Regions from separate parts of the Variovorax sp. P4_B11 genome, predicted to be linked through region 2. Evidence: predicted binding sites of a transcription regulator. Region 2 holds the regulator's gene; each other region holds the start of a gene.
The links. Region 2 encodes FliA, which starts transcription of late flagellar genes. Its sites were predicted from a motif close to CTAAAGTTTNNNNNNNNNNNGCCGNTA; they were not measured.

Region 1 (7,052 bases), on a different contig from region 2:
TGTGCGGCTCGTCGGCCTGCAGGATGTCCTCCAGCAGGTTGCTGGCGCGATCGTCGCCGAGCGCCTTCTTGAGCACCGCCCGGATGTAGCTGCTCGAGCCCAGGTGCAGCGCCGAGAGCTGCTCGGTCTCGTGGCGGAACTCGGACAGCACCGCGTTCAGCTCGTCCTTCGAGACCGAGACGAGCTTCGCCATCGCGAGGCCGAGGGTCTGCACTTCGCCGGTGGCGAGGTGGGCCAGCGCCGCGGCGGCGCGGTCTTCACCGAGGGCCATCAACAGGATGGCGCTCTTGCGGGTACCTGCTTCACTGATCATGTTTGTTCATCCAGTGCTGGATCAGCGTGGCGACCAGCTTGGGATCCTGTTCGGCGAGTTGATGGGCGTAGTCCAGGTCGGCCTTCTGGCGCAGGGCCTCGCGCTGGCGCAGGGCTTCTTCGGCCGAGATCGCCGGTTCATCCGGCTGTTGCGGCGCGTCGCCGGCGGCATCGCCGGAGGCGCCCGGTTCGGCCGCGGTCGGTGCCGGGGCCGGCGGCGGCGCCAGGTGCTTGCGCAGCAGGGGCCGCAGCACCGCGAACCAGGCGAAGAGCGCGAGGAAGGCGAGCAGCAGGTACTGGCCGAGGGTCTTGCCGAGTTCGAGCTTGTCGTGATCGCGCCAGAACGGGACCACGGCCGCGCTCGGCTCCTTGTTGTCGTCGGCGAAGGCGCTGTTCACCACGTTGAGCGAATCGCCGCGTTCCTGGCTGAAGCCCATCGCCTCGCGCGCCAGGTTGCGGATCTGCTCGATCTCGACCGGCGTCAGGGCCCGCGGGCTGCTCTTGCCGGTGCTGTCGGTCGCATCCTTGTAGTTCACGACCACCGCCACCGACAGCCGCTTGATGCCGCCGGCACCCTGCTGCACGTGGCGGATCGAGCGATCGAGCTCGTAGTTGGTCGTCACGTCCTTGCGCGAGTTGCTGGGTCCGCTCGACTGCGTGCTGCTCGCCACCGTGGCGCCGTTCGAGGCGCCGGGAGCGGCCGGGGCACCGGGCGTGCCGGGCCGTGGCGCGGTCGTGATCGGCGCGCTCGGGGTGCCGGGCGGCTGGTTCGACAGGGCGCCGGGCACGCCCCCGGGCGGCGTGCCGCCCTGCTGGAGCGATTCGCTCGACTGCTGGCTGCGCATCGCGGCCTTGCCGGGCTCCTGGTTGGGCTTGTACTTCTCGTCGGTGTGTTCCATCACCGAGAAGTCGATGTCGGCCGCGACCTGGGCGCGCACGTTGTTGGCGCCGACGATCGGCTGCAGGATCGCCTCGATGCGGCGGATGTAGCCCTGCTCGATTTCCTGCGCGTACTTGAGCTGGCTCACGTCCAGGCCGCGGGCGCCGCTGTTGGCCGCCGACAGCAGGTTGCCGCGCTGGTCGACCACCGTGACCGCCTTCGGGTCGAGCTCCGGCACGCTGCTGGAGATCATGTGGACGATGGCGCTGACCTGGCCTTCGTCGATGCTGCGGCCGCGCTGCAGGGTCAGCACCACCGAGGCCGAGGGCTTCTTCTGCTCGCGCACGAACAGCGAGGGCTTCGGCAGCGCGAGGTGCACCCGCGCCGACTCGATCGTGCCGACCGATTCGATCGAGCGCGCCAGCTCGCCCTCGAGCGCGCGCTGGTAGTTGACCTGCTCGGCGAACTGGCTGGTGCCGAACTTCTGGTTGTCCATCAGTTCGAAGCCGACGCCGCCGGCTTTCGGCAGGCCCTGGGCGGCGAGCTTGAGCCGCACCTCGGGCACCTTGTCGCCGGCGATCAGGATCGCGCCGCCGCCTTCGGCGAACTTGTAGGGCACGTTCATCTGCTGCAGCGAGGCGATGATCGCGCCGCCGTCGCGATCCGAGACGTTGGTGTAGAGCACCTTGTAGTCGGGGCCGCGGTTCATCAGCGTGAACGCGGCCACGGCGGTCACCAGCGCCGCGGCGCCGATGACGATCGGCAGCTTCGGCTGGGCCCGCAGGCGCTCGAGCAGCGGGGGGAGCGAGGACGTCGCGGGCGCAGCGATCGCCGGTGCCGTCGAACTCATGCGCGGATCCTCGCCATGGCCGGTGCGCCGGGCAGGTGCGTCGTCATGCGGAGGGAGTGAGGTTGTTGTTCAGAGGTCATGCCGTAGGGCGTTGAAGTCGTCAGCGGGCTTGTCGTTTCGCGGTTGATTGTGAGCAGCCGTAACAAATTCGATAGACCGAACAGCGGGGGCTTTTGCCGTCTGTTGGCGGCTTGTATCGGGGTCTTCCCTTGCTACGCTGAAAGGACGACGGAGCGCCTGGGCGCTTCTATAGCAACACCAAAGTAAACAAAGGAAAGCCCATGTCGATCACCGCCATCGAATCCGTCCTGCAACAGATGCGGGCCACCGCCGTGCAGGCCGGCTTCTCGCCCGCCGCCGCCGCACCCACCGAAACCGGTGGCTTCGCCGCCGAACTCAAGCGCTCGCTGGACAACATCAGCGGCGCGCAGACCAGGGCCTACGGCCAGGCCGAGTCCTTCGAACTCGGCAAGCCGGGCATCGCGCTGAACGACGTCATGGTCGACCTGCAGAAGGCCAACGTGGCGTTCCAGACCGGGCTGCAGGTGCGCAACCGGCTGGTGAGCGCTTATCAAGAGGTGATGAACCTGCCGGCTTGAGTGTGGCTCGCCCCCAGGTTGCCCGGCACTTCGTGTCCGGGCGCCCACCCCCTGCCGGGGGCAACACCAGCGGCCCGGCGAAGCCGGTTCCGCGGTGTTCCCCCAACGGGCCTGGCTGCGCCGGCCGGGGAAGCCGGCGCTGCGTCTGCTCTTCGGCTGCGCGCAGCGCGCCCTTCGTGGGCAGCCGCGGAACCGGCTTCGCCGGGCCGCTGGCTGCGCCCCCTGAAAGGGGGTGGGCGGCTACACGAAGTGAGCCAACCTGGGGGTTTTCTCAATGCCTCCCTAAAGGTTTCAGGGGGCCTGCCGATAACTGATCCAACGGTGGCCTGAGTCTCACGGCGAGAGCAGGTCCAGCGTTACGGCCAGAGGCCGGAAGTCCACAACCTTTGTCAAACAGGAGTCGAGCATGGCGCAAGTCATCAATACCAACAGTCTCTCGCTGCTCACGCAGAACAACCTCAACAAGTCGCAATCGTCGCTGAACACCGCGATCGAGCGCCTGTCTTCCGGTATGCGCATCAACAGCGCCAAGGACGACGCCGCCGGCCAGGCCATCGCGAACCGTTTCACGGCCAACATCAAGGGCCTGACGCAAGCGACCCGCAACGCCAACGACGGCATCTCGATCGCTCAAACGACCGAAGGCGCGCTGACCGAAGTCAACAACAACCTGCAGCGCGTTCGCGAACTGTCGGTGCAAGCCGCCAACGGCACGAACTCGGACAGCGACCTGTCCTCGATCCAGGCTGAAATCACCCAGCGCCTCGACGAAATCAACCGCGTGTCGGAACAGACCCAGTTCAACGGCGTGAAGGTCCTCTCGGCCGACGCCGGCAAGCTGACCGTCCAGGTCGGTGCCAATGACGGCGAGACGATCGACATCGACCTGCAGGAAATCAGCGCGAAGACCCTGGGTCTCGATGGTTTCAACGTCGACGGCACGGGCTCGAAGAACAAGCAGGCCGGTGCCAGCGACCTGCTGGTGGCGGGTTTCGCGGCCGGCGCGACGACGAACGGCGTCACGGCCTACTCGCGCACCCTGACCGCGGCGGCCAACGGCGCCAAGGCGGACGACGTGCTGGCGAAGATGCAGAACGGCGGCACCGTGAGCATCACCGGCGCGGCGACCTACACCTACAACGCGTCGACCAAGAGCTACACGGCCGCGGAAGCCGCACGCACCCAGGCGAACACCCTGACTTCGCTGACGCCGGCCGCCGGTACCAGCGTGACCGCGACGGTCAAGCTCGGCAGCTACTCGACGGACGTCAAGATCGACAGCAACGGCAACCTGACCGATGCGGCCGACGGTTCCACGCTGTACCTCGACGCCTCGAACAACCTGACCAAGACCGGCAGCGGCACCACGGTGGCGGCCACGCTGACGAACCTGGTCGATTCGACCAACGGCATGACGACCGCCGGCGACTCGATCACGATCGCCAGCACCGGCGCCAAGTACACGGTCAACGCGAGCGGCGCGGCAGCAGGCGCGAACGCCTTCACGGTGGCCAACGAAGGTGCAACGGCGGGCCAGGTCTCGGCCCTGATCAACGCCGGCGCCGGTTCGATCGACATCGACGGCGCAGGCGCCACGGCGGCCTACGCGGTGGCAGCCGCCGGCGGCGCGGTGACGGGTGCCTTCATGGGCGTCGCCGGCCTGACCACTGTCGCAGCCGAGAACGTCAACCTGAACGCCAATGGCGTGGTCACCGACTCGGCCGGCAGCGTGGTCTATGCGGACTCCGCCCATCCGGGCAAGGTCACGACGCAAGCCGTCAGCAACTCGACCAAGACGGTCGATCCGCTCGCCGCCATCGACGCCGCCCTGTCGAAGGTCGACAAGCTGCGCAGTTCGCTGGGTGCGGTGCAGAACCGTTTCGACTCGACGATCGCCAACCTCGGCACCACCGTCACCAACCTGTCCTCGTCGCGCTCGCGCATCGAAGACGCGGACTACGCGGTGGAAGTGTCGAACATGACGCGCGCCCAGATCCTGCAGCAAGCCGGTACCTCGGTGCTGGCCCAGGCCAACCAGACCACGCAAGGCGTGCTGTCCCTCCTGCGTTAATCGGAAGAGAACAGAAAAGGAAAGGAATGCCGGGCCCCTCCTGCAAGGGAGGGCCTGGCCACCGCAGGCCCCGCCGCCTGCGTTGTCCTCTGCGGCCATGCCTCATGGCGAGGCCGCAGAGCACAGCGAACCCCGCAACCAGGATTGAAATCATGTCGAACCCGCTGCCAGCCATTCCCGCCAAAGAAACGCCATGGACGCAACTGCTCGCCGGTCCCGTCGCGGGTACCACGGCCGCGGCGGCAGAGACGGCCGCGGGCGCGGTGGCGCAGGCGACGCCTGCGCAGATCGAGACGGCGGTGCGCGAAGTCAACGCCTCGCTCGAGAGCCGTTCGATCAGCCTGCAGTTCGAGATCGACAAGGACACCGACAAGGTCATCGTGAAGGTGGTCGACCAGGCCAACGGCGAGGTGATCCGCCAGATTCCGACCGAGGAAGTGGTTCGCATCGCGAAGGTCATGGGCAAGGCGCGCGGGCTGCTGGTGAGCCATCAGGCCTGAAGCACGCACCTCTTTTCCTACGCAGTTCAAGAAAGCAGCAAGATGGCAACGATCAGCAGCCTGGGCGTCGGTTCCAACCTCGATCTGGCGACGCTCCTGACCCAGCTCCAGACGGCGGAAAGCCAGCCCCTGGTGGCCCTGGACGCCAAGGCGAAGAGCTATACCAGCAAGCTGTCCGCCTACGGAACGCTGCAAAGCGCGCTGGGCGTCCTGCAGACCGCCGCCAAGAAGTTGGGCGACCCGGCGCTGTTCCAGACCGTCACGGGAACGCCCACGGTGAGCGGCATCCTGGCCGCCTCGTCGACCGATGCCAGCGCCGCCGGCAACTACAGCATCACCGTGTCGCAGCTGGCCCAGGCGCAGTCGGCGATCACGGCGGGGCAGGCCAGCACCACCACCGCGATCGGCAACGGCAAGATCACGATCGAGTTCGGCACCATCAGCGGGGGGGCGCTGGACGCGGCCACCGGCAAGTACAGCGGCGCCGCCTTCACGCCCGATGCGTCGCGTGCCGCGAAGTCCATCACCATCGATCCCACCGACAACACGCTGGGTGGCATCCGCGATGCGATCAATGCGGCCGATGCCGGCGTCACGGCCAGCATCGTCAACGACGGCAGCGGCACGCCGAATCGCCTGGTGCTGGTCTCGACGCAGACCGGCGAGACCTCGAGCATGCGGATCGCGGTCGATGGCGACGCCGGACTGCAGAGCCTGCTGAACAACGATCCGGCCGGCACGCAGAACCTGCAGCAGACCATCGCGGCGCAGAACGCCAAGCTCAGCGTCAACGGCATTGCGATCACCAGTGCGAGCAACACGGTCAAGGAAGCGATCCAGGGCACGACGCTGACGCTGGTTCAAACCGGCACGACCGGTCTCTCGATGAAGGCCAACACGGCCTCGGTGAAGACCGCCATCAATGATTTCGTCAAGGCCTACAACAGCCTCCAGAGCACCGCGAGCAGCCTGACCGCCTACGACGCCGACACCAAGACCGGTGCCGCGCTGATGGGCGACTCGACCTTGCGCAACCTGCAGACCCGGATCCGCCAGGCGCTCACGACGCCGCAGGCCGGCGGCGCCAACGACTTCAAGGTGCTGACCGAGATCGGTGTCGGGTTCCAGAAGGACGGCACGCTGGCGGTGGACACGACCAAGCTGGACAAGGCGCTCGACACCAACCTGGAAGGGGTCTCGAAGCTCTTCGCGAGCGCGACCGGAAGCACGGCGGGCTACGGCAAGCAGCTGGATGCACTGGTCGACGATCTCACCCAGACCGGCGGCTCCCTCAAGGTGGCCACCGACGGCGTGACTTCGACGATCAAGGAGCTCGACGATCAGTACAACGCGATGCAAACCCGGGTCAACGACACCGTGGACCGCTACCGCAAGCAGTTCAACCAGCTCGACGTGCTGATCAACAGCATGAAGAGCACCATGACCTACCTGACGCAGCAGTTCGACGCGATGAATGCCAGCAGCAACTGACGCAACCCACCGAAAGATCCCGATGTACACCCCGCACACTGCCAGGACCGGCGCCGGCGCCTATGCCCGCGTCGGCGTGGAGACCGGCGCCATGAGCGCCTCGCCGCACCAGCTCATCTGCATGCTGTTCGATGGCGCCAAGTCGACCATCGGCATGGCCCGCCACCACATGTCGAACGGCGACATCGGGCCCAAGGGAAACGCCATCTCCAAGGCGATCGACATCGTCGACAACGGCCTCAAGGCCGCACTCGACGCCAAGGCCGCGGGCCCCGAAGGCGAGGCCCTGGTGGCCAACCTGTCGGCGCTCTACGGCTACATCATCCAGAGGCTCCTCCATGCCAACCTG
Region 2 (7,052 bases):
GATGCGATCTTCGCGATGCACAACATGCCGGGCATGCCGCAAGGGCGCCTGGTGCTGCGCGAAGGCCCTGCGATGGCCTCCTCCGACTACGCCACGGTCACCCTCACCGGGGTCGGCGGCCACGGCGCCATGCCGCACCGCGCGACCGACCCGGTCGTCGCGGCGGCCAGCATCGTGATGGCGCTGCAGACCGTGGTGTCGCGCAACGTCGACCCACTGCAGATGGCCGTGGTCACGGTCGGCGCGATACACGCCGGCAAGGCCAACAACGTGATCCCTCAGCAGGCGACGCTGGAGATCAGTATCCGCGCGCTCGACCGCGAGGTGCGCGCCACGCTCGAGCGGCGCGTGAAGGCGCTGATCGCCGCCCAGGCCGAGAGCTTCGGTGTCACGGCGCGGATCGACTGGCGGCCGGGCTATGCGGTGCTGGTCAACACGCCCGAGGAGACCGCCTTCGCACGCGAGGTGGCGCTCGAACTGCTCGGCGCCGACAAGGTCACGCTGCAAGGGCCGGCCCTGCCGGGCAGCGAGGACTTCGCCTTCATGCTCGAGAAGCTGCCGGGCAGCTACCTGTTCATCGGCAACGGCGACGGCGACAGTGCCGGCGCCTGCATGGTGCACAACCCGGGCTACGACTTCAACGACGACAACGTGGCGATCGGGTCGGCGTACTGGGCGCTGCTGGCGGAGCGCTTCCTGGCGGCCTGAAGAATAGCGCACCGGTACATCGGCTGATGGCAGGCCATTCTCGCTGACCTTTCGTGCCGGTGCGGCGCGCGGCGCATAATATGCGCCCCTCCATCCGGAAGCGCTGACATGGAACAGTTCGATCAGGCGAAGGTCGTCTCCGTGCTCAACCGGCTACTTGAAGCCGAGCTGGCCGGCGTGGTGCGCTACACGCACTACTCCTTCTTGGTGTTTGGTTTCGGCCGCATTCCCATCGTCTCGTGGCTGCGCGAACAGGCCGACGAATCGCTGCTGCACGCGCAGCAGATCGGCGAGTGGATCACCACGCTCGGCGACTACCCCTCGCTCGCGATCGGGCCACTGCTCGATTCGCACCAGCACGACATCGCCGCCATGCTGCGCGAATCGCTCGACACCGAGGCGCGTGCGCTGGCCCTGTACCGCGAGCTGCTGTCGCACGTGGGAGGCCGCTCGGTGGCGCTGGAGGAGTTCGCGCGGCAGATGATCCACGCCGAGGAGTTGCACGCCGCGGACGTCGACAAGATGCTGCGCAAGCCAGGCAACGTGGCGGCGTTCTCGCCGAAGCCGGTGTCCTGAGCCTTCTGCCGCTCACGGTCGGCAGCATGAATGTTGCACTGGCCCCGCGTCGGAGCCGAAGCAGGCGCGACAAACGAATATCAACCGTGCCGAACAGCAATATGAACTCGCCGAGACCGCCGACCCCGCACGAGTTCGCCGTACTGCGCGTGCTTCGTGCGGATGCTGAACGCCTGCCGCGCACAGCCGCGAGGATGGCTGCGACCTATCTCCCCACCATTCAGGTGCCCGACTCCTGGCGGCCCGTGCTGGCACGAGCGCTCGACGAGCAAGCCGGCAATGCGACATGTCCGCCGCTGGACGAGTTGCATGCCGAGTACGGCAGACTCGGTGCCTGGCTGCCCGCGTCATATCACGGCGATGCCATGGACGCGCGATTCTGGCTAGTGGGTCTGGACGAGCGCGCGGCCGAATACCTGCCCCGACCATCAATCAAACCCTGATCGACGCACCCGCATCGTCATCTCGCGAAACGCCTTCGATATTCCACAAGGCTCACACCCAGTCGACGACCAAACGCCCGCCGAAAGCCGTCCACATTCGCATAGCCCACCGCATCGGCCAGTCGTTTGGCCGGCAAGTCCGACTCCTCGGCCAAGCGACGAGCTGCGTCGATCCTCGCATTCTCGACAAACTCCGCGGGCGTCGTCCCGGTCTCGCTGCGGAAGATCCGCGCGAAGCTCCTTTCGCTCATGCCTGCGCGTGACGCCAGGACGGGCACGGACAGATCGTCCTTCAGATTCGCAAGCACGTAGTCCTGCACCTCGCGCACACCGGAATGCTCGGACGTCTGCGCCGCCAGGTGGGCACTGAACTGGCTCTGGCCGCCGGGACGCTTGAGGAACATCACCAGCTCGCGCGCCACGCGCAGCGCGAGTTCGCGGCCGTGATCCTCTTCCACCATCGCGAGTGCGAGATCCATGCCGGCGGTCACCCCGGCGGAGGTGAAGAGCTTGCCGTCCTTCACATGGATGGCGTCCGCTTCGACGCACGTACGGGGGTATGCCGCCGCGAGGCGGGCAGCGGAATTCCAGTGAGTCGCCACCCGCTTGCCGTCGAGGAGCCCGCTGGCCGCCAGCACGAAGGCGCCGGTGCATACCGAGCCATAGCGTCGCACGGCGCGAGACTGGCGCCGCAGCCAGTCGTGCAACTGGACGTCGCTCGCCATGTCCTCGATGTTGGGGCTGCCCGCGACGAGCAAGGTGTCGATGGACCCGCGATGGGTCGCCACGGTCGCGTCGACGGCCAGGCGCAACCCGCTGCTGGTCTTGAGCATGCCTTCCTCGGTGCCGATCACCTGCACCTGATAGGCACGGGGCTTGCCGAGCTGGCGCGATGCCTCGGCGAATACGTCGGCAGGCCCTGCGACATCAAGCAGTTGGACACGGGGAAATGCGAGTATGGCGATGCGCATGGCTGACAAAGCCCAATGATTGGCAGAAAACGCCGTACGTTGGCAAGGGCGATGACGGAAGTTTGGCAGAAACTAGCAGTCCCTGCAAAAGCTGCCAAAGGAACCTGCTGTGCAAAGCCCGTCCATGAACCCGTCCCTCCCGTTGTATCCGCATGGCGAATCTTCCGTACGCAACCTGCCTGTCAGCCTGTTTGGATCGGTCATGGGCCTCTCTGGGCTGGCCCTTGCCTGGCGACTTGCGCACAGCAGCCTGGGTGCGCCGGCCTTTGTCGGCGAGGCCATCGGAGCGTTCGCTCTGGGCGTCTTCCTGCTTGTCTCTTTGGGCTATCTGGCGAAGCTCGCAAAGCATCCGGAGGCCGTGCATGCAGAGTTTCATCACCCCGTGGCCGGCAACTTCTTCGGCACCATCGTGATCTCGGTTCTCTTGCTGTCCGCCGTCGTCGGGCCGTATCACGCGCCCGCCGCGCGTGCCATCTGGACCGTGGGAGTGCTGGCGACTTTCGCGCTGAGCTTCGTCGTTGTCTCCCGCCTGCTCAGAGGTCAGGTGGAGGCGTCGCACGCCGTGCCGGCCTGGCTGATTCCGGGCGTGGCCACGCTCGACATCGCCGTGACCGGCGGACACATGCCCATGGCTTGGACTGCGGAACTCAATCTGATTGCCGGCGCAGTCGGCGCCGTGCTGGCGCTCGTGCTCTGCGTGATGATCGTCAGCCGGCTTGTGCATCGCGACCCGCTTGCGCCCGCAATGACGCCGTCATTGATGATTCTGGTGGCGCCCTTCGCAGTGGGCTTCCTCGCGTACAGCAGTATCGTTGGCGGCATCGACCGCTTCGCCGCGCTGCTCTTCTACTTCGGGCTGTTCATGTTCGCCGTGGTCGCGCCGAAAGTGTTCCGCCCGAGCATCGAGTTTTCTCCGGCTTGGTGGACGATCGGCTTTCCGATGGCGGCGCTGGCCAACGCAGCGCTGAAGTATGCGCAATTCCGGGCGAGCGGGCCGCTCTGGGTCCTCGCCACAGTGCTGCTGGGCGCGCTGAGCTTGGCGTTGGCGGTTCTTACGGTACGGACGGTGCGGATCGCGCTCAACGGAACGCTGTTCACATGAGCCGGGGTTGCCTTCGCACGCAATCGGCTGCTGGTTTTTCGCATGCAGATGGTGGTGGGTGAACGGCCGGGCCCCGGGCGGCCGTCGGCCTACAGAAGATCCTTCAGCCGCGCCCGCAGCCGGCTGATCGCCTGGCTGTGCAGCTGGCAGACCCGGCTCTGGCTGACTTCGAGGATGGCGCCGATCTCGCGCAGGTTCAGCTCTTCCTCGTAGTACAGGTTCAGCAGCAGCTGGTCGCGCTCGGGCAGGGCCGAGATGGCGTCGATCAGCTGGTGGCGAAAGCCGCTCTCGAGCAGCTGCTCGAGCGGATCGTCGCTGGCACCCTGGCCCTTGCGGGCCTGCTGCGCGTGCAGGTCGAGGAACGGATTCTCCGATTCGCCCTTCGCGAAGTCCTCGACATAGACCAGCTGGCAACCATGGATCTCCTGCAGCAGCGACTGGTAGGCCTCCAGGTCCATCTTCAGTTCCTTCGCGATCTCCCCTTCGGTCGGAGATCGGCCGAGCCGGTGCTCGAGCGCGTGGATCGCCTTCTCGACCGCGCGCGCCGACTGGCGCAGTCCGCGCGAGCCCCAGTCGCTGGCACGCAGCTCGTCGAGCATGGCGCCGCGGATGCGCTGGCTGACGAAGGTCTCGAACTGCGCGCCCTTGTTGTCCTGGTAGCGGCTCGACGCATCGAGCAGGCCCAGCATGCCGGCCTGGATCAGGTCGTCGAGCTCGACGCTCGCCGGCAGCTTGGCGATCATCTGCAGCGCGATGCGTCGCACCAGCGGCTGGTGTTGCGCCAGCAGGTGAGACTTCTCAATGGTGCCCTGTGCGGTGTACACGTGCGGTCCTTTGTTGCTTGACGGTTGATCGGTTCGTTTCGCTCAGGCGACGGCCGTGCTCGGCACCGGCGTCGCCCGAAGGGACGGCAGGTCGATGCGCGGACCGCCCGGCGGCGCCGCGACGGATCGCGGGCCGCGCCCGCGCGCAACGGCCGTGCGCCAGGGCCAGCCGGCCATGTCGACCGCGATGCGGCGGAAATCCACCGCCGCCGGGCTGGCCGGGAAGGCCTCCACCACGGTCTGCCGCAGACGCCGCGCGTCCGCCAGATGTGGATCGGAACGCACCCAGCCGGCCGCCTCGAGCGACACCGCGAGGTAGCGGCTGCCGGTGCTGGCGAGGTTGTGGGTGATCCGTTGCGCCTCCTCGGCGCCGGCCACGCCGTCGACCAGGAAGCGCAGCTGCTTCAGCCCGTGCGCGTAGTGCAGTCTCTTGATGCCCGCATAGGCCGCGGTGATCGACGCCGCGTTCGGCTGCAGCACCAGCAGCAACTCGTCCGCCAGCCGGGCCAGCGGCGACAGCCGGCCCTCGCTGTCGGTCTGGGCGTCGATCAGCACCACGCCGCCGGGACACAGCACCCTCGGATCGATCTCGGCATGCCGATCGCCGAGCGGTGCCGGCAGCACGCCGACGCCGCAGTCGGCGCGGGCGATCGCGCCGTCGCGGGTCAAGCGCCGATCGGCGACATCGGCCAGGTCGCCGAGCGGGTCGATGGCCCAGGCGGCGCAGATCGCCGCCGCCGTGCCGCCGTGCTCATCGAGGACCAGCACGTCCTTGCCCTGATGGACCAGGGCCGCGCCCAGGTTCATGGTGGCGTCCGAGGCGCCACCGCCGGGCCCCATGCCCGCGACGGCGATGACGCGCGTGGGCGTATGCGCCAGCAGGCGCCGCAATCCGTCCGCCTGATCTGCAACCAGCTTGCTCATGCGTCGCTCCTCAACCCTGTTGCGCCAGCACCCTGGGCTGCCGGGTCGGCGCGGTGGACTCGGTGCCGAGCGCTTCGAGCAGCACGAAGAGCTTGCCGACACCCACGAACAGCGCGTTGCCGGTCAGCGGCCTGCTGGAACGCACCGGCCGCCCGGTGAGCTGGTTCAGCAGCATTCGCGTTCGATCGGCCCACTCGCCCTTCGCCTGCAGCAGCCGCCACACGGTGGTGCTCACCTGGCCGGCGACGAGCAGCCGCTTCATCATGTCGGGGTCGCCCAGCTCGCCGATGCCGCCGATCAGTTGCACGCCCTGGCGCAGCAGTCGGAAACAGGGGTCGGCCTCGGCCGCCCAGCCCTGCCATTGCGCGAGTTGCTGCGCGCTCACCGCGTGGCCGAGGTTCGACAGCAGGTAGCTCTGGGCCAGGATCTTCTGGCCGCGCGCATCGAGCACACGCGTGACCACGCAGCGCAGCCGGGGCAGCGCACGCGGGTCGATGGCGGCCGAGGGGCTGATCCTCAGCAGCACCTCGGCCTGCGCCTCGCACTGCAGCGCGGGCTTGCCGCGGAACACCACGGCACGCGCCTCGCCGAACGCCAGCCCGAGCCGGGCCAGCTTGCCCGAGGCCTCGGTCACAGGGTCGATCACCGCGGTCGAGCCGGGTGCCCGCGCCAGCCAGCGCTGGCTCTGGGCCTGCCATTCCACCATCGACTCCAGGCTCGGCAGCCGAGGCAGCACGTGCACCAGCGTGCGGCCGAGCGACTGCTGCCGCAGCCACTGGACCTGGCGCAGACCCGGCCTGCGCCGGGCCTCCATGCCGCCCCCAACGGCCGCCGTCGACAGCCACTGGTTGGGTGCGGCGAGCGGCAGGCCGCTGCGGTCGGACAACAGCAGGCTGCCCTGGCATTCGTAGGCATCGCCGCCTTCGTTCGAGCGCAGGCCGAGCTGTCCCGAAAGGGCCAGCACATGGGCATCGCAGCCGGCGGCAATCTCGCTGCGCGCCTGCGCCATCAGGTCCTCCAGCACCGACTTCTGGCCGATGGCCTCGTCGCCCGCGTTGCGCCAGAGGCGGCGCGCGCCCTCGAATCCGATCTGCGCCCCGGCCAGTGCGCCGGCCGCGGTCGCAAGCTCCTGGGCGTCATGCGCCATGGCGCGGATCAGGTTCTGGTATTGCAAGCGCAGCCGGTCGGTCTCGGCCTGCGCCTGAACGACCTGGGCGGAGGGCGCGGCGCCCGCGGGCTCGTCGGGCATGTCGGCCTCGGCCGGCACGAACAGCGGGTTGTGGCGGCGCGGCTGGAACACGCTGTCGACCAGTTGCGAACGATCGGCCAGCATCAGGTTCTCGGGCACCTTCTGGCCGCTCGAGATGTAGTGCACCGGCAGCCGGTGGCGGATCACGGTGTCGATCAGCGCGCCCGGATGCGTGGCCTCGTCGACCTTGGTGAAGATGCAGCCCGCCAGGTCGTTGCCGCCGCCGCCGTGGCGATAGGCGTGCACCACCTCGTT
Region 3 (7,052 bases), on a different contig from region 2:
CGTGATCGCCGGCTGGATCGTGAAGCCGCTGGCGGTCACCAGCTGGCCGTCGCGGTCGGTCTGGAACGAGCCGTCGCGGGTGTAGGAGGTGGTGCCGTCGGGCATCAGCACCTGGAAGAAGCCGGAGCCGTTGATCGCGACGTCCTTCGGGTTGTCGGTCTTGGTCATGTTGCCCTGCGCATGGATGCGTTCGGTCGCGACCACGTGCACGCCGGTGCCGACCTGCAGGCCGGAGGGCAGACGCGTCTGGTCGGAGGTCTGGCCGCCGACCTGGCGCAGGTTCTGGTACATCAGGTCCTCGAACACCGCGCGGCTGCGCTTGAAGCCGGTGGTGCCGACGTTGGCCAGGTTGTTGGACACGACATCGAGCTGCGTCTGCTGGGCTTCGAGGCCGGTCTTGGCCACGTAGAGGGAACGAATCATTGAATTACTCCTGCGAGGGGGTTTGCGGCTCAGCCGTAGGCCAGCAGCTTGTTGGCCGACTGCGCGTTGGTGTCGGCGGTCTGGATCGACTTCATCTGCATCTCGAAGCTGCGGCCGTTGGCGATCATGGCCACCATGGCCTCGACCGGATTGACGTTGCTGCCTTCGACCATGCCGGCGGCGACGACGACGCTGTCGTCGGCCTGGGCCGGCGGCAGCCCATCGCGCATGCGGAACAGGCCGTCGTCGCCGCGCACCAGGTCGGCGTTGCGCGGGTTGACCAGCTTCAGGCGGCCGACCTCGGGCACGCCCGTTGCGGGGTCGCCGGGGCCGCGGGCCGCGATCGAGCCGTCGGAGGCGATCGTCACGGTCGAGCCGGGCGGGATCACCAGCGGCCCGCCGTCGCCGACCACCGGCCGTGCGCCCATCGTCATCACCTGGCCATCGGCACCGACCTGCAGATTGCCGACCCGGGTGTAGGCCTCGCCGCCGCCCGGTGCCTGCACCACCAGCCAGCCCTCGCCGCGCACCGCGACGTCGAGGTCGCGGCCGGTCTCGGTCAAGGGGCCGTGGCTGAAGTCGGCGCCCGGCGTGGTCGCGGCGACGAAGGCGCGCGTCGGCGCCTCCTCGCCGACCACCGGCACCGCGCGGAAGGTGTTGATCTGCGCCCGGAAGCCCGGGGTCGAGACGTTCGCCATGTTGTTGGCGACCGAGGCCTGCTGCTCCATGGCCTGCTTGGCGCCGCTCAGGGCGACATACAACATTCGATCCACTGTGTGCTCCTGCTGTTGAGGGACTGCGACGGTTCGGAACTCCGCCTCAGCGGATGTTCATCAGCGTCTGCATGACCTGGTCCTGGGTCTTGACGGTCTGCGCATTGGCTTGGTAGTTGCGCTGCGCGACGATCAGGTTGACCAGCTCCGCGGTCAGGTCGACGTTGGAGGCTTCGAGCGCGCCCGCGGCCAGCGAGCCCTGCTTGGTGCCTTCGCCCGGCGTGCTGGTCAGGGCCGCGCCCGAGGCCTGCGTCTCGGCATACATGTTGTCGCCCTTCGGCTCGAGCCCGTTCGGGTTCGCGAAGGACGACAGCACGACCTGGCCCATCAGCTTGGACTGTTCGTTGGAGAACTTGCCGGTGATGGTGCCGTCCGGGTTGATCGAGAACGAGGTCAGCACGCCGGAGGTGTAGCCGTCCTGGCTCAGCTTGCTCATGCCGTTGGCGGTGCCGAACTGCGTCGTGCCGCTGAGGTCGACATTGATGTTGACCGGCGACGAGCCGTTGGCGAAATTCAGCGCCGGCAGCGTGATCGCGCCGCCCGCGGGCGCCGTGAGGTTGCCGTTGGTGTCGAAGGTCATGGCGGACAACGCGGCACCGCCGTTGATCGGCGCGCCGTCGGCCGTGCCGTAGACGCTCCAGGCATTGGCGCCGGTCTTCACGAAGTAGACCGACAGGTCATGCGCATTGCCCAGCGAGTCGTAGATCGGGCCGGCGGCGTTGGAATAGTTGAAGGTGGCCGAATCGGTGGGGTCGAACGGCGTCGTGGTCGGCACCGTGTTGCGCGCATCGAGATTGAACTCGGCGTCGACGCTGGTGGTCGCATTCGGCGTCATGGCCTGGGTCGGGATCTGGATCGCCGACGGCGTGCCGCCGTTGATGCCGCCGCTGGCATTCACGCCGTAGCCGGTCAGGCGCAGGCCGCCGGAATTGACGATGTAGCCGTCCTTGTCCTTGGTGAACTGGCCGTTGCGCGAGTACATGACTTCGCCGCTGGTGCTGGTCATGCGGAAGAAGCCGTCGCCGCTGAGGATCGCGACGTCCAAGGGTCGGCTGCTGGTCTGCGTCACGCCCTGCGTGAAGTTCTGCACCACGCCGGACACCGAGGCACCGAGCCCGATGCGCGAGCCCGCATAGATGTCCTGGAAGGTCGCGGCCGCCGACTTGAAGCCGATGGTGCCCGAATTGGCGATGTTGTTGCCGATCACATCGAGGTTCGCGGCGGCCACGCCGAGCCCGCTGACGCCCTGGGAGAAGCTCATGATGAATCCTTGGTTCGAAGCATTGAAGAGAAGGCCTGCAGCCGGAAAGCCGCCGCCGGATGAAAGCGCGCGACGCTCCTCAGAGGAACATCCGCACGTCGGACAGCGCGATGCTCTGGCCCGATGCCAGTTCGAGCGTGACGCCGCCGGTGCCCTGCTTGACCGCCGCGACCTGCGCGAAGGTCAGTGCCGTGGCTTCCACGGCGGTGCCGCTGTTGCTCGCAGCCACCGTGAACTTGTAGCTGCCCGCGGGCACCGCGTTGCCGGCGTCGTCCTTGCCGTCCCAGGTGACGGCGTTCACGCCTTCGGTCATGGCGCCGGCCTCGATCGTGCGCACGGTCTTGCCCGAGGCGTCGACGATCTTGATCTCGACGTCGGCGGCCGTGCCCGGCAGCTGCACGGCGAAGGCCTGCGCCGCGGGGTCCTTGCCCGCCTCCGGATCCTTGGTGGCCAGCGTGTTGCCGGGCGACAGCACGTTGTAGCCGATCAGCGAGGCCGCCTGCAGCACCTGGTTGGAGCCGGTCTGGCTCACCAGGCCCGACAGCGTGCTGTTGAGCTTCTCGATGCCGCTCACCGTGCTCATCTGTGCCAGCTGCGAAGTCAGCTCGGCGTTCTCCATCGGATTGAGCGGGTCCTGGTTGTTGAGCTGCGTCACCAGCAGCTTCAGGAAGCGCTGCTCGCTGTCGGCATTGGCGACGCTGGCGGTGCTGGCCGCTGCGCTGGCCGCGTTGGCGCCGGTAATGGAGGAGGTGTCGGTGATGGCCATATGCGCTTTCTCGGGTGTTGTTACTGGCCGATGGTCAGTGTCTTGACCATCAGCGTCTTGGCGGTGTTGAGGACCTCGACATTGGCCTGGTAGCTGCGCGAGGCCGAGATCATGTTGGTCATCTCCTCGACCACATTGACGTTGGGCATCGCGACATAGCCATCGGCATTGGCGTGCGGATTCTTGGGGTCGAAGACCAGCTTGGCGGGCGCGGAGTCCTCGATCACACCGGCGACCCTGACGCCGCCGATGTCCTGCTGGCCCGAGGCCGCGACCTCGAACACCACCTGCCTGGCGCGGTAGGGCTGGCCATCGGGGCCGGCCATGCTTTCGGCATTGGCGAGGTTGCTCGCGGTCACGTTCATGCGCTGGGACTGCGCGGCCATGGCGGAACCCGCCACGTTGAAGATGTTCATCGAAGCACTGGGAAGCGGCATGGCGTTCTTTCTTGTTCCTGCCGCTTACTGCTGGACAGCCGACAGCAGCGACTTGATCTTGGCGTTGATCACCGTCAGGTTCGACTCGTAGCGCAGCGCGTTGTCGGCGAAGTTGATGCGCTCGGCATCCATCTCGACCGTGTTGCCGTCGATGCTCGACTGGCTCGGCACGCGATAGAGCAGGTCCTGGTCGGGCATCGTCTTCGACTCGCCGGCCAGGTGGCGCGACGAGGTCGTCGCCAGCGCGAAGGACTGCGACTGCCGGCCCTGTTCCATCGCCTGAGTCAACCGGCTGGCGAAATCGAAGTCACGCGCCTTGTAGTTCGGCGTGTCGGCGTGGGCAATGTTGGCCGCCAGCACTTCCTGGCGCTGGGCCCGGAGATTGAGGGCTTCGCGGTTGAAGGCAAGTGCCGCATCGAGCTTGTCGATCATGGGGTTCCATCGGTTGGCGTCGCGTCCGCACAAGACGGCATGGCGACAGATGGAAAGCGAGTCTATGCATGCATCGCGTTTGCAATGGGCGGAACAAAGAGGGTTTTCGCCAGCACTTCGCCGCTTCGCGCCGAGGGGTCCGTTCCTAGAATGACCCGGCGCCGGTGCGTTTCCCCTTCTGTATCCCACCCGCGCTTCCCGAGGCACTCCCATGCAACACCGTCCCTCCCGGACCCGCTTCCTGCGCTTCGCGCTGCCCGGCCTGATGGCCCTGGCGGGCGCCTCCTCCATCGCGGCGGCGCCGCTGCCCGAGGGCGCACGGACGGCGATCGAAGACTTGCTGCAGAAGCAGACCGCCGGACTGCCCGGCAAGTTCAGCTTCAGCACCCAGGCCGCCGGCACGCTGCCGCCCTGCGACGACTTCGAGGCCTTCCTGCCTCACGGCACCGCACCGCGTGGCCGCATCTCCATCGGCCTGCGCTGCCGCGGCGACAAACCCTGGACCCGCTTCGTGCCGGCCCAGGTCGCGGTCGAAGGCCGCTATTTCGTCGCCGCGCGTGCGATCGAGGCCGGACAAGCCCTGGGCGCCGCCGACGTGACCGAGCGCAACGGCGACCTCGGCGACCTGCCGCGCTCGGTGGTCACCGAGGCCTCGGCGCTGCAGGGCGTGGTGGCCGCCCACCGGATCGCCGCCGGCGCCCCGTTGCGCAAGGAGTCGATGCGCGGCGTGGTCGTGATCCTGCAGGGCCAGACCGTGCAGTTGGTGGCCCAGGGCGCCGGATTCGCGATCAGCACCGAAGGCAAGGCGATGACCCGCGCGGAGGTCGGCGCCAGCGTGCAGGCCCGGACCCGCGACGGCCGATTGCTCACCGGCGTGGCGACCGAAGACGGCCAGGTCCGACTCGCCCAATAGATGGCCCCCACGCTCCGTCACTGCGTGTACTCGCTGCCCCCCGAGGGGGCCGCAGGCCGCCTTGGGGCGGCCCGGCGCCGGCCTGGATTGCCCCCACGCTCCGTCACTGCCTGTACTCGCTGCCCTCCGAGGGGGCCGCAGGCCGCCTTGGGGCGGCCCGGCGCCGGCCTGGCTGGCCTGGTTTTCCACCTTCGCCGCGCCTCGAAATTTGTGCAAACTTCGGCCTAAAGTTCTTGCTGCGTCCGCCGATATACGGGTCAGCCCTTTGAGGAATCATCTTGAAAATCGATCCACCCGGCCCCTCGGCCACGCCCCCCAGCCGCCCGACCAAGGCGGGAGCTGCCGCGACCCGCGGCGTCGATGGCGCTGCGGCGCCCGCCACGGACGGAGCGCAAGCCATGGGACAAGTGCGAACCATGCCCAGCGCGCCCGGTGGCAGCGACTTCGACGCTGCGCGCGTCGCGGCGATCCGCGAGGACATTCGCGCGGGTCGCTATCAGGTTCACCCCGAGCGCATCGCCAGCGGCCTGCTGGCCAGCGTGCGCGACCTGCTCGATACGGAACCGAAGCCATGAACACCATGCTGCTCTATCTGCACGCGGAAAAGACCTGCGTCGAGGAGTTCCTGTCGGTGCTCGACCAGGAAGAACAGGCCATGACGGATGCCCGCTTCGGCGAACTGGGGTCGATCACCGAACAGAAGGTCGCGCTGCTGGATCGCATGGCGACGCTCGACCGCCAGCGCGAGACGGCGCAGGTGGCGCTGGGATTCGAGCCCGGCCCGGCCGGCGCCGATGCCGCGGCGGCAGCCGCCGGCGAGGCGACGCGCCAGGCCTGGACGTCCCTGCTGGAACTGGCCGAAAAGGCCAAGGCGCGCAACTTGCGCAATGGCTCGATGGTCCACACGCACCTCGATTTCACGCAGCGCGCGCTGCACTTCCTGCAATCGAGCGTGCAGCTGTTCTACGGCCCGGACGGCACCCGCAGGACGGCGGGCGGCGGCAACCGCTTGGCCCTGGGCTGAATATTGCCCCCACGCTCCCCCACTMCGTGRGGGTCGCTGCCCCCCGAGGGGGCCGCAGGCCGCCTTGGGGCGGCCCGGCGCCGGCCTGGATTGCCCCCACGCTCCCCCACTMCGTGRGGGTCGCTGCCCCCCGAGGGGGCCGCAACTATTTGTTGGGGTTGAGCAGGGCTTTTTCGCCGGTCGCGTGGCGGGAATAGACCGCGATCCGGTCCAGGCTCAGCGCCTCGACCAGCGACAGCTCTGCGGTGTAGCGGCTCGCAAAGGTGGTCTTCAGCTCGGCCGCCACCCGTGCCTTGAGCTTCGCCGCACCTTCCGGCCCGATCTTCTGCAGAAACGGGAACAGCAGCCAGCCCCCCATGCCCCAGGTCATGCCGAAACCGCGCATGAACTCGGTCGGCCCGCGGTCGAGACCGCCGTAGATGTAGACCTGCTTGTGGGTGCTGGAGCCGTAGCGGCTGTATTCGGTGGCGGTCTTGTTCAGCGCCGCTTCCATGCAGGTCAGGATCTGGCCCGCCAGCTTGCCGCCGCCGATGGCGTCGAAGGCCAGGGTGGCGCCGGTGGCGACCAGCGCATCGGTGAGATCCTGCATGAAGGTGGGCGACTCCGTGTTGCAGACGTACCTCGCGCCGAGGCCGCGCAGCAGGTCTTCCTGCTCCTTCTTGCGCACGATGTTCACCAGATCGATGCCGTCCTTGAGGCAGATCCGGTTCAGCATCTGGCCCAGGTTCGACGCCGCGGCGGTGTGCACCAGCGCCTTGTGGCCCTCGCGCCGCATGGTTTCGACCATGCCGAGCGCGGTCAGCGGGTTGACGAAGGCCGAAGCGCCTTCGGCCGCCGTCGTGCCCTCGGGCAGCGCCATGCACTGGGCGGCGGCGATGCAGCGGTACTGCGTGTACATCGCGCCGCCGAGCGCCGCCACGGTCTTGCCGAGCAAGGCCTGCGCCTCGGGCCCGGCGCCGGCCGCCACGACCACGCCGGCACCTTCGTTGCCGACCTGCATCGACTGGTCCAGGCGCCCGGTCA

Region 1: AC1DYD_RS33955 (flagellin N-terminal helical domain-containing protein) is a predicted target of FliA. The motif match lies at 2,924-2,950, and genes of this name have one in related genera.
Region 3: flgM (flagellar biosynthesis anti-sigma factor FlgM) is a predicted target of FliA. The motif match lies at 5,230-5,256, and genes of this name have one in related genera.

The regions. Positions count from the first base shown of each region.
Region 1 is NZ_JBFUHO010000063.1:16,710-23,761, reverse strand. Features, by position in the region: gene fliG (flagellar motor switch protein FliG) at 1-313, opposite strand, end outside; gene fliF (flagellar basal-body MS-ring/collar protein FliF) at 303-2,042, opposite strand; gene fliE (flagellar hook-basal body complex protein FliE) at 2,324-2,641, shown strand; gene AC1DYD_RS33955 (flagellin N-terminal helical domain-containing protein) at 3,048-4,712, shown strand; gene AC1DYD_RS33950 (flagellar protein FlaG) at 4,865-5,212, shown strand; gene fliD (flagellar filament capping protein FliD) at 5,255-6,703, shown strand; gene fliS (flagellar export chaperone FliS) at 6,726-7,052, shown strand, end outside.
Region 2 is NZ_JBFUHO010000060.1:704-7,755, reverse strand. Features, by position in the region: gene AC1DYD_RS33235 (M20 aminoacylase family protein) at 1-708, shown strand, start outside; gene AC1DYD_RS33230 (ferritin-like domain-containing protein) at 817-1,284, shown strand; gene AC1DYD_RS33225 (hypothetical protein) at 1,371-1,727, shown strand; gene AC1DYD_RS33220 (GlxA family transcriptional regulator) at 1,745-2,698, opposite strand; gene AC1DYD_RS33215 (SLAC1 anion channel family protein) at 2,823-3,800, shown strand; gene AC1DYD_RS33210 (RNA polymerase sigma factor FliA) at 3,890-4,624, opposite strand; gene AC1DYD_RS33205 (MinD/ParA family ATP-binding protein) at 4,667-5,548, opposite strand; partial or broken gene flhF (flagellar biosynthesis protein FlhF) at 5,559-7,052, opposite strand, start outside.
Region 3 is NZ_JBFUHO010000026.1:88,997-96,048, reverse strand. Features, by position in the region: gene flgG (flagellar basal-body rod protein FlgG) at 1-423, opposite strand, end outside; gene flgF (flagellar basal-body rod protein FlgF) at 453-1,196, opposite strand; gene flgE (flagellar hook protein FlgE) at 1,243-2,457, opposite strand; gene AC1DYD_RS22400 (flagellar hook assembly protein FlgD) at 2,537-3,223, opposite strand; gene flgC (flagellar basal body rod protein FlgC) at 3,244-3,639, opposite strand; gene flgB (flagellar basal body rod protein FlgB) at 3,685-4,092, opposite strand; gene flgA (flagellar basal body P-ring formation chaperone FlgA) at 4,304-5,005, shown strand; gene flgM (flagellar biosynthesis anti-sigma factor FlgM) at 5,284-5,580, shown strand; gene AC1DYD_RS22375 (flagella synthesis protein FlgN) at 5,577-6,029, shown strand; gene AC1DYD_RS22370 (zinc-binding dehydrogenase) at 6,175-7,052, opposite strand, start outside.